DNA from 3 places in the Stappia sp. P2PMeth1 genome. Region 1 is predicted to be linked to each of the others. Evidence: riboswitches for the same ligand, from Rfam matches in the RefSeq annotation. Region 1 holds a riboswitch; each other region holds the start of a gene.
The links. Region 1 has a riboswitch for cobalamin ahead of cobU (bifunctional adenosylcobinamide kinase/adenosylcobinamide-phosphate guanylyltransferase). Riboswitches for the same ligand answer to the same signal wherever they lie in the genome.
Positions count from the first base shown of each region.

Region 2: another riboswitch for cobalamin. It lies ahead of P2PM1_RS19965 (TonB-dependent siderophore receptor); the one in region 1 lies ahead of cobU (bifunctional adenosylcobinamide kinase/adenosylcobinamide-phosphate guanylyltransferase).
Region 3: another riboswitch for cobalamin. It lies ahead of P2PM1_RS09475 (energy-coupling factor ABC transporter permease); the one in region 1 lies ahead of cobU (bifunctional adenosylcobinamide kinase/adenosylcobinamide-phosphate guanylyltransferase).

Region 1 covers NZ_FYAW01000040.1:24,269-27,495, reverse strand. Annotated here, with positions in the region: gene P2PM1_RS21740 (LysR family transcriptional regulator) at 1-682, shown strand, start outside; tRNA gene P2PM1_RS21735 (tRNA-Asn) at 826-900, opposite strand; cobalamin riboswitch at 1,158-1,384, shown strand; gene cobU (bifunctional adenosylcobinamide kinase/adenosylcobinamide-phosphate guanylyltransferase) at 1,509-2,090, shown strand; gene cobW (cobalamin biosynthesis protein CobW) at 2,087-3,214, shown strand.
Region 2 covers NZ_FYAW01000035.1:9,661-12,887, reverse strand. Annotated here, with positions in the region: gene P2PM1_RS19965 (TonB-dependent siderophore receptor) at 1-916, opposite strand, end outside; cobalamin riboswitch at 1,094-1,310, opposite strand; gene rnk (nucleoside diphosphate kinase regulator) at 1,738-2,169, shown strand; gene P2PM1_RS19955 (nucleoside-diphosphate kinase) at 2,334-2,885, shown strand; gene P2PM1_RS19950 (sulfite exporter TauE/SafE family protein) at 2,915-3,227, shown strand, end outside.
Region 3 covers NZ_FYAW01000017.1:105,590-108,816, reverse strand. Annotated here, with positions in the region: gene P2PM1_RS09480 (BCCT family transporter) at 1-309, shown strand, start outside; cobalamin riboswitch at 714-926, shown strand; gene P2PM1_RS09475 (energy-coupling factor ABC transporter permease) at 990-1,673, shown strand; gene P2PM1_RS09470 (HupE/UreJ family protein) at 1,859-2,470, shown strand; gene P2PM1_RS09465 (DUF805 domain-containing protein) at 2,727-3,227, opposite strand, start outside.

The sequences.
Region 1 (3,227 bases):
CTATGCTCGCCGCATGCTTGCGCTCGCACAGGCGGCCGAGGTCGACCTGTCGCACCGGCACGGCGAGGTTCGCGGCCATCTGCGCGTCAATTGCGGCACCGCCTTCGCGCGGCACCGGTTGGCGCCGCTGCTGCCGGCGTTCCTGCGCCGACATCCGGCAGTGACGGTCGGGGTTTCGGTTTCCGACCACCGCATAGACCCGTTCGAGGAGCAGATCGACGTGACGATCCGCGTCGGCCTGCTGGACGACAGCGAGTTGATCGCGGCTCGCCTCGGCACGGTCCGCCGCGTCATCGCCGCAAGCCCCGCCTATCTGGAACGGCGCGGCACACCGACGACCGCCCAGGACCTGGCGAGCCATGACTGTCTGTTGCTGACCGGATTTCCCGGCCAAGCCTACTGGCCGATGATCGAGCAGGGAGCCGTGGTGCGGACGCCCGTCCGCGGGAGCGTCACCGCGGACAGCGCCGATACGCTGTTGCAGATGGCGATCGAGGGCGTCGGCATCATCCGTCTTGGGGACTTTCTCGGCAGGAAGGCGCTTGCCGAGGGGCAGCTCGTTGAACTGTTCCAAGGACAGCACGACGCGGATCCCAAGCCGATCTCCGCCCTGATGCTTCCCGGCCGCCAGGCCATTCCGCGCGTGCGCGCCTTTGTCGACTTCCTGAAGGAACGCGCGTAGGTCGTGGACTCGTAAGTCTGGCGAGAAACGGCACAGTTATGAATTCACGACCTAGAGCCCATTCGGCCGCAGGAAACCCGATATCGCCAGGCGGCGCATGTTTTCGGGAAGACTGGAGGATTTTTGGGAAGATAAGGAGGAAGTGGCTCCCCGGGCCGGATTCGAACCAGCGACCAAGCGGTTAACAGCCGCTTGCTCTACCACTGAGCTACCGGGGATCACGAAACACGCGGGGCATCCGCACCGCGTCGATGGCAGGCGTATAGCAAACTGCGCCGCCGCTTGCCAAGCCCTTTGTCGCAAAACTTTTCCACAGTCGGGGAGTGGGGAGGGGCGGGGAGCGTGCACCGGCAAGCTGCACCGGCAAGAGCCGCGGGCATCCGGCCGCATCCGCTGTGAGTGGAGCGGGCGCCGCTGCGGAAGCTTCCCGGAGCCGTCCACGTCTCGCTGCTGGACGCCGGCCCCTTCGGCAGGCTATGAGTCGTGATCTTCCGGTCCTTTCTGACGGACGAAGTCCGGTGAAAGGGGAAAGTCGGAATACGGTGGGGGAGGACCCAAGTCGGGCTCCCGAATCCGTAGCTGCCCCCGCAACTGTGAGCGGCGAGCCTTCCTGCATGAACCACTGGGCCTTTCGGTCCGGGAAGGGCAGGGCAAGGCCGCGACCCGCGAGCCAGGAGACGAGCCGGATCACCCGAGCCCCCGCCAAGGGGCCCGGCCCGAAACGTCACGCGCCGTCGGGTGGACGGCAGGAGGCCAGAATGTTCCCGTTGAAGGGCGCCCGCCGCTTCAGCCCTCCCGGCATATCCCGCTGCCGGACGGCTTGCGCGTGAGCGGCGCATCCGATTCTCCAACCGCCCCGGCTCCTGTCGCGGCCCGCACCGTGCTGGTGACGGGCGGCGCGCGCTCGGGCAAGAGCCTTTATGCCGAGGGGCTGGTGCTCGCCTCGGCGCGCGAGCGCGTCTATGTCGCCACCTGCACGCCCCATGACGAGGAGATGCGCCAGCGCATCGACCGCCACCGCGACCAGCGGGGCGAGGGCTGGCGGACCATCGAGGAGCCGCGCGACCTTGCCGGCGTCCTCGCTGCCGAGAGCACGGCGCAGCGCGCCATCCTCGTCGATTGCCTGACCCTGTGGCTCAGCAACCTGATTTTCGCTGAAGCCGATCCGGAAGCGGAGACGGCCCGGCTCGCCGGGGCGCTGCGCGCCGCGCCCGGCCCCATCGTTCTCGTCACCAACGAGGTCGGCTCGGGCATCGTGCCCGACAATGCGCTCGCCCGCCGCTTTCGCGACGAGCAGGGTCGCCTCAATCGCCGCATCGCGGAACTCGCCGATGTAGCGGTGCTTGTCGCCGCCGGCCTGCCGCTCGTTCTCAAGCCATCCCACCTCCAGCCGGAGATCCGCCTATGACCGCATCCACGCCCCGCACCGCCGGCAAGATCCCGGCCACCATCGTCACCGGCTTCCTCGGCGCCGGCAAGACGACGCTGCTCGCCAACCTGCTGCGCGAGGCAAAGGGCAAGCGCATCGGCCTCATCGTCAACGAGTTCGGCGACATGGGCTTCGATGGCTCGCTGGTCGACGGCTGCGCCGATCCGGACTGCGCCGCCGAAGAGGTGGTGGAGCTGACCAATGGCTGCATTTGCTGCACCGTCGCCGACGATTTCCTCCCCACGATGGAAATGCTGATCGCCCGCGACGAGGCGCCGGACCACATCGTCATCGAGACCTCGGGCCTTGCCCTGCCGCAGCCGCTGGTGCGCGCCTTCTCCTGGCCGAGCGTCAAGACCCGCGTGACGGTGGACGCGGTGGTGACGGTGGTGGATGCCGCAGCCGTCGCGGAAGGGCGGGTGACCGGCGACGAGGCGGCGCTGGCCGCGCAGCGCGCCGCCGACGAGGCGCTGGACCACGACAGCCCGGTGGAGGAACTGTTCGAGGACCAGCTCGTCTGCGCTGACCTCGTCGTGCTGAACAAGGCCGATCTCGTCGATGCGGCGACGCTGGAGCGGGTGCGGGCCGAGGTCGCCGGCCGCGTCCGCGCGGCGGTGGAGATCGTGGCGGCGGAAAAGGGCAGGCTCGCCGCCGACGTGCTGCTCGGCCGGATGAGCGCTTCGGAAGACGACATGCACGGGCGCGAGAGCCATCACGAGCATCATCACCACGACGACCACGACCACGACCACGATCACGACGATCATGATCATGACCATGACGATCATGATCACCACCATCACCATCATCACGACCACGACGACTTCGTCAGCCATGTGGTCGAGCTCGCCCCGCTCGCCTCGCTGAAGGATCTGGAGGCGCGCGTCGCCGCCGCCATGGCGGTGCCCGGCGTGCTGCGCATCAAGGGCGCGGTCGGCATCGAGGGCAAGGCCGCGCCGGCGATGGTGCAGGCGGTCGGCCCGCGCGTCGAGGCATGGTTCGCGCGCGACGCGCGCGCCCCCGGCCGGGTCGTGGTGATCGGCCTTGCCGGCTTCGACCTTGCCCGCGTCGAGGGTCTGCTCGCCAGCGCGCTCGCCGCCTGATCCATACGGCAGG
Region 2 (3,227 bases), on a different contig from region 1:
GCGACCAGGACAGGCCGACGCCGGTGTAGAACTCCTTCGTCGCGTTGTAGCCGGGCGTGTCGATGACGAGGCCCTCCGTCGGCGTCGGCGGCCAGGCGGAATCCTGGTCGTCCGTGTCCGACTTGCGGTCGACATAGCGGGCGCTGAGATCGAGGCTCAGCGCGTCGGTGATGTCCCAGTTGAAGCGGCCGTTCAGCGTGGCGTTGCGGTCGCCGTCCTTCTCGGAGCCGAATTGCGAGATGTTGAAGCCCTCGTTCTGGCGCCAGGCGCCGGAGACCGCGATGTCGTATCTCTCGCCGCCGCCGCGCACGCCGACATGGCCGGCCACCGTCTTGTCGGTGCCGGTTTCCGCCCGGCCGGTGATCTTCAGGTCGTTGCGGATGCCGCCCTTGGTGGTGATGGCGATGACGCCGGAGCTGGCATTGGAGCCGTAGATGGCGCTTTGCGGGCCGCGCAGCACCTCGATCCGCTCGATGTCGGCAACCTGCAATCCGCCGAAGTCGAACTCGCCGCTGGAGGTCGCCGCCACCTCGACGCCGTCGATCAGCACCAGAACGTGGTTGGCCTCCGAGCCGCGGATGCGGATCTGCGTCATGCCGCCATTGCCGCCGGTGCGCGAGACGGCGATGCCCGGCACCTTGCGCAGCGCATCGGCGACATAGCGCGTCTGCGTCGTCTCCAGCTCCTCGGCGGTGATCACCGTATGCGCCCGGCCCACCGCCTCGGCGGCGACCGGCGTGCGCCCGGCCGAGACGACGATCCGGTCGAGCTGCGTCGCCTCATCTTCAAGACCCGGCGTTTCAAAACCCTGAGCGCGGGTCTCGCCCGGCGCGGCAATCATCGCCGCCCCCATTCCGGCCCCCAGCACGGCAGCCAACGGCCCGGCGCGCAAGGCGCCCCCCAAAATGAACCTCATCCAGACACACCCCTGACGTGCGCCGGAATGCCCCTCGGCGCTCCGTCGCGATACGGCACGAGCCGGCGGACGCAGGCACGCCCCCAGCGCGACGGCGCAAGGCGGCGGCCTGCGGGCGCAGGCGGTTTCGGGTGTCACCTCAACGGAAAGCCGCGCCTCGACACACCCCGCGTCGAAGATCGGGTGACCGACAGGGGCAGGTCTCCTGGCTCACGGGTCATCGCGGACATTCACCTTCCCAACCCTGCCTTTGCCGGCGGGGTCAGTGGCCTTCGAACGTCCACTCTCCGTTCACAGTTGCGGGGGCAGCCACGGTTTCGGTCCCTGTTGGGTACGCCTCACCGTGTTCCCTTTTCATCCGGACATGTCCGGAACCTCTGTCGGCGTCAAAGAGAGCGGTTTCGCGCGCCCGAGTCAATCGTCTGTCGCCGTCCCCTTCGCCGCTGCAACCGGACGCTGCGTCAGGTGATCTCCGGGCGCGGCGGGGCGGGAGGCGTGCTCCCTCCAGTGGGCGAATCCGTTCCCGCCGTCGCCGGGTCGCAAAAGCCACCACTTGACTTTCGCCGGCCAAGCACCGACCTTCGGGGCATGAACACGACCGCACCGCGCCAGATTTGCGTTTTCAGGGTGTGCCCCATCGCGGGACACTGACCCCCGGCTAGGTCGCGTCGCGCCCCGGCCGCGGGGCATAGGCCGGCTCGTCCCCTCGCGGGCACACAGCAGGCCATAACGGCGGCGAACACTTCCCCTCACGAGATCCAGACCGCCCGACGCGCGCCTTTGTGCGTCGGCGGCCTTACAACATTGCAAGGACGCCGAGAATGGCTCCAGATACCCGCAAGCGGCGCAAGCCCGCCATCACCGTGACCCGCTCCGACCACGAGCGGCTGTCCGGGCTTGCCGAGTCCATTTCCACCCGCAATCCCGCTGTCGCCGAGCAGTTGGCGAGCGAGCTCGACCGGGCCCGCATCGTCGACGACCGGCGCATTGCCGCCGACGTCGTGCGCATGGGATCGCGGCTGCGCTTCACCACCGATGCCGGCGAGGACCGCTCCGTGACGCTGGTCTTCCCGGGCGAGGCCAATATCGCCGAGGGCAAGATTTCCGTCCTCACCCCGATCGGCGCCGCCTTGGTCGGCCTGTCCGCCGGCCAGTCCATCGACTGGACGGCTCTCGACGGGCGCACCCACCGGCTGACCGTGGAGAGCGTCGAGCCCCCCGCCGTGGCCGAGGCCGAGGCGCGGCCGGCATGAGCGCCACCGCGTCGACGAAAGAGCCGAAGCCACGCGACCGGCTGGCGATTTTCGGAGGCTGTCTCATCGCAGGATCCTAACCCCTGCGCTGCCGACCCGGCAGCCAGGGGACTCCGATCCGTTTCACCTTTGCCGCTCCACGGACGGAGCGCTGGAGACCTGCGATGTCCACCGAGACCTGCATCCTGACCACCAAGGATTTCACCATTCTCGAGGTGATGCGCGACCGCCGCCGCGGCCGCGAGGACCCTCTCGTGCCGATCCTCAAGCGCAAGCTCGAGACGGCGACCATCGTCTTCCGCGAGGACGTGCCGGAGACGGTCGCCACCTTGAGCAGCCGCGTCACCTACAGCGTCGACGGCCGCCCGCCCGACACGCGGGTGATCTCGCACGACCACCTGTCCATGCCGATGGGGATGTTCCTGCCGATCACCACCCGGCGCGGGCTGGCCCTGCTCGGCCTGTCGGAGGGCGAGGAGTTCGTTCTGACGGATGCGGCCGGACACCCCGAGCGGGTCCTGCTGCAGAAGGTCCACTTCCAGCCGGAGGCCGCCCGGCGCGGCGGCACGACGCCGGAGGGCCTGCCGCAGGCGATTCCCGAGCCGGCGCGGCGCCGGCCCGTGCTGAAACTGGTGCATGGCGCCCTGCCCGGCGCGGACGGCCCGCCGGCCGGCGGCTATAAGGGGCCGGAAGACCCCGGCCCCTCGGCGGCCTGACGCCCGCGTCCGATCTGGAGACGACAGCCATGCTCGATTACCTGGTGCTGGCGGCGGCGGCCTTCGCCGCCGGCATGCTCAACACGGTCGCGGGAGGCGGCACCTTCCTCACCTTCCCCGCGCTCGTCTATACCGGCGTGCCGGTGGTGGCGGCCAATGCGACGAGCGCGGTTGCCGTGTTTCCCGGCTATCTCGGCGGCGCCGTCGGCTTCCGCAAGGAGATCGCCGCCATCGATCGCGGCCTGCTGCTGCGCGTCGTCCTCGTCACGGCGCTCGGCGGGTTCCTCGGCTCCTTGCTGCTGCTGGTCTCCTCCAACGAGGCGTTCTCGGCCGTCGTCCCCT
Region 3 (3,227 bases), on a different contig from region 1:
GAGGGCCTGCCGCTCGCCTCCATCACCTCCACCATCGGCATCGTGCTGGTCATCGTGTTCTTCGTCACCTCGTCCGATTCGGGCTCGCTGGTGATCGACACGATCACCGCCGGCGGCAAGGTCGACGCGCCGGTGCCGCAGCGGGTGTTCTGGTGCACCTTTGAGGGGCTGGTGGCCATCGTGCTGCTGATCGGCGGCGGGCTCGGCGCCTTGCAGGCCATGGTCATCTCCACCGGCCTGCCCTTCACGCTCGTCCTGCTCTTGATGTGCGTGGCGATCTTCAAGGGTTTGCAGACCGAGGAGCGGTGACGCTTGGCTCCCCGGTCCCGGCTCGGCGCTGCCGCGCCGTCCGGGAAGACGCAAGGAGAGGCATCCTGCTTCACACCGACGCGCGCCCACCCCTGGGCTGTCGTCCCGGTTTCGGCGCAGCCGAAGACCGGGATCCAGTAACCACGAACGGTTCGGCTCAAGCCTCGGCGCTGCCGCGAGCGCCCCTCGTCGAGGGGCATCCGCTTTCGCAAACCCACCAGCCCGGCGGATACTGGATACCTGCCTTCGCAGGTATGACAGCCGTGGGGGTGGCGATGTGTTCCCGCCTCGATAGCGCCAAAGGCACCAATGGTTCCCGGATCTCCGGCTTCGCCGCGTCCGGGGATGGCGCACGCGGAACAGGATCGGACGAAAATTGATCTTGTCACGCCAACGCCCCGCCCTCTAGCATCGCAACCGATGGTTCCCGCGTGGCAAAGCCGGACGCGGGTGAAAAGGGAACACGGTGCGGCGTACCCAACAGGGGCCAAGACCGTGGCTGCCCCCGCAACTGTGAGCGGCGAGCGCTGTCCGAATGCCACTGGCCTTGAGCCGGGAAGGCGGACAGGCGCGAGGAACCGCGAGCCAGGAGACCTGCCATCGATCACGGCGCGTCGGGGGGCCCCTCGCGCCATCCTGTCCCTGGCTTCGCGCACGGTGGGTGCGCCAAGGAGGCTTGCATGCATATCGAACCCGGCGTCGTCGACGGCGCCAAGATCCTTCTCAGCGTGGCGACCGCCGCCGCCTCCGTCGGCCTGATCGGCAAGATGTCGCTCGACACGATCCGCCGCGACGGCGGCCTTGCCGCCCTCCTCGTCCGCTCGGTGATCGCCACCGCGCTGGTCTTCTGCTTCTTCGAAGTGCTGCCGACCAAGCCGGTCGGCGTCTCCGAGGTCCATATCATTCTCGGCTCGACGCTCTACCTGATGCTCGGCGCCGGTCCCGCCGGCATCGGCCTGGCGCTCGGCCTGCTCACCCAGGGCCTGTTCTTCGCGCCCGACGACCTGCCGCAATACGGCATGAACCTGACGACGCTGATCGTGCCGCTGTTCGCCATGAGCCTCCTGGCGCGCCGCATCATCCCGGCGAAGACCGCCTACAAGGACGTCAGCTACAAGCAGGCGCTGGCCCTTTCCACCAGCTACCAGGGCGGCATCGTCGCCTGGGTGGCGTTCTGGGCGTTCTATGGCGGCGGCTTCAGCGCCGAGAACCTTGCCGATGTCGGCAGCTTCGGCCTCGCCTATCTGACGGTGATCATCGTCGAACCGCTGGTCGACCTTGCCGTGCTCGCCGGCGCCAAGCTGCTCGACAAGGCCCGCACCGGCCTCGTCTTCCAGCAGCGCCTCTACCACGCCGCCGCCTGACGGCGCGCGTCGCCGGCCGCCGCGTGCGGCCGGCGACCTGACAAACTGCCTATCTGCCAAACTGCCAATCTGCCTGACTGAAAACCTGCCTGAAAAGCCTGCCTGACTGAACGACTGACAGGACCTGAAGCAATGGCGCGACCCATTCCGGGGCGCCGGATCGACTTGAGAAAAGGATCGACTGCATGACGAGGTTCACTTTTGCCCGGCGCGCCGCTGCCTTCGCTGCGACCGCCGCCGCCCTGGCGCTCACCGCGACGCCCGCCCTTGCCCATCTCCATCCGGGCGAGCACGGCTCCTTCGCCGCCGGCTTCAGCCATCCGCTGTTCGGCGCCGACCACATCCTGGCGATGGTCGCCGTCGGCCTGTGGGCCTGGCAGATCGGCGGCCGCGCCGTCTATATCGTGCCGGCCGCCTTCGTCGGCACCATGCTGCTCGGCTTCGTCCTGGCGCTGGCCGGCATCGCCCTTCCCTTCGTCGAACCGGCGATCCTTGCCTCGGTCGTCGCGCTCGGCCTGCTGGTGGCGCTCGCCGTGCGGCTGCCGGTTGCCGGCTCGGCCGCCGTCGTTGCCGCCTTCGCCCTGTTCCACGGCCATGCCCATGGCGGCGAGATCGGCGCGGCAACTGAGTTCGCCTATGGCGCCGGCTTCGCCCTCGCCACCGCCCTGCTGCATGCCGCCGGCATCGCGCTCGGCTATGGCCTCGGCAAGCTCGCCTCCTCGCGCGGCAACGCCGTCACGCGGGTGCTCGGCGGCCTGACGGCCCTCGCCGGTGCCGCGCTCGTCCTCGGTGGATAAACCGGTCCGGGCGGCGGGGACAACCTCGCCCCGCCTGCCCCACCTGCCCCGGCGAGGCGCGAAAATCGCCGCGTGAGCCGGCGTGACCACGGGTTTTCTCGATATTGAGAGGCCCGTCTCGAAATCCGGGCCGTTTGAGACGGAATTTTGCAAAATCCGTCTCGAAATTTCTCAAAAAACGGCACCACAAAATAGCTCGGACGAGCGGGACCTCGTCCGGGCGTTTTTTCTCAGGAAATTCAATCCATTGCGCCGGTCAGACAAGCCCTCGACGGCCGAAGGTCGTGCGGGCAGTGCCGCCGCCCGGCGGCACGCGGCGCTTTTCCACCACGACAGGCTGGCCCTGCGGCGGCAGGCCGCTCGCCGACATCGCAGTCCGGCTGCCGCTGCTGCTCTGGCCTGCAGCGTGCCGGCGGATCAACTCGTCGATCTCGTCCGCCGTCAGCCCGGATACTGCCCCGGAGCCTGCGTGGGCCTCGCCGCCCGAGCGCGACGGGCCGAAGCGATTGGCGCCCTGCGTTCCGGGGAAAAACAGGCAGAGCACAAACAGGACCGCCCCGCCGATCAGGGGGACAAAGAGCAGCATATACCACCAGGCGCTGCGGTCGATATCATGCAGTCGGCGCGATGACAGGCAGAAGTTCGCCCAGATCATGGCCAGCCCGATGACGATCATCAGGAGGGACACCCCCAGTGGCATCGGCCCGTACAGTTTCTTGTACGTGACCAAGAAAACGAGACTGCCAAAGGCGATGAG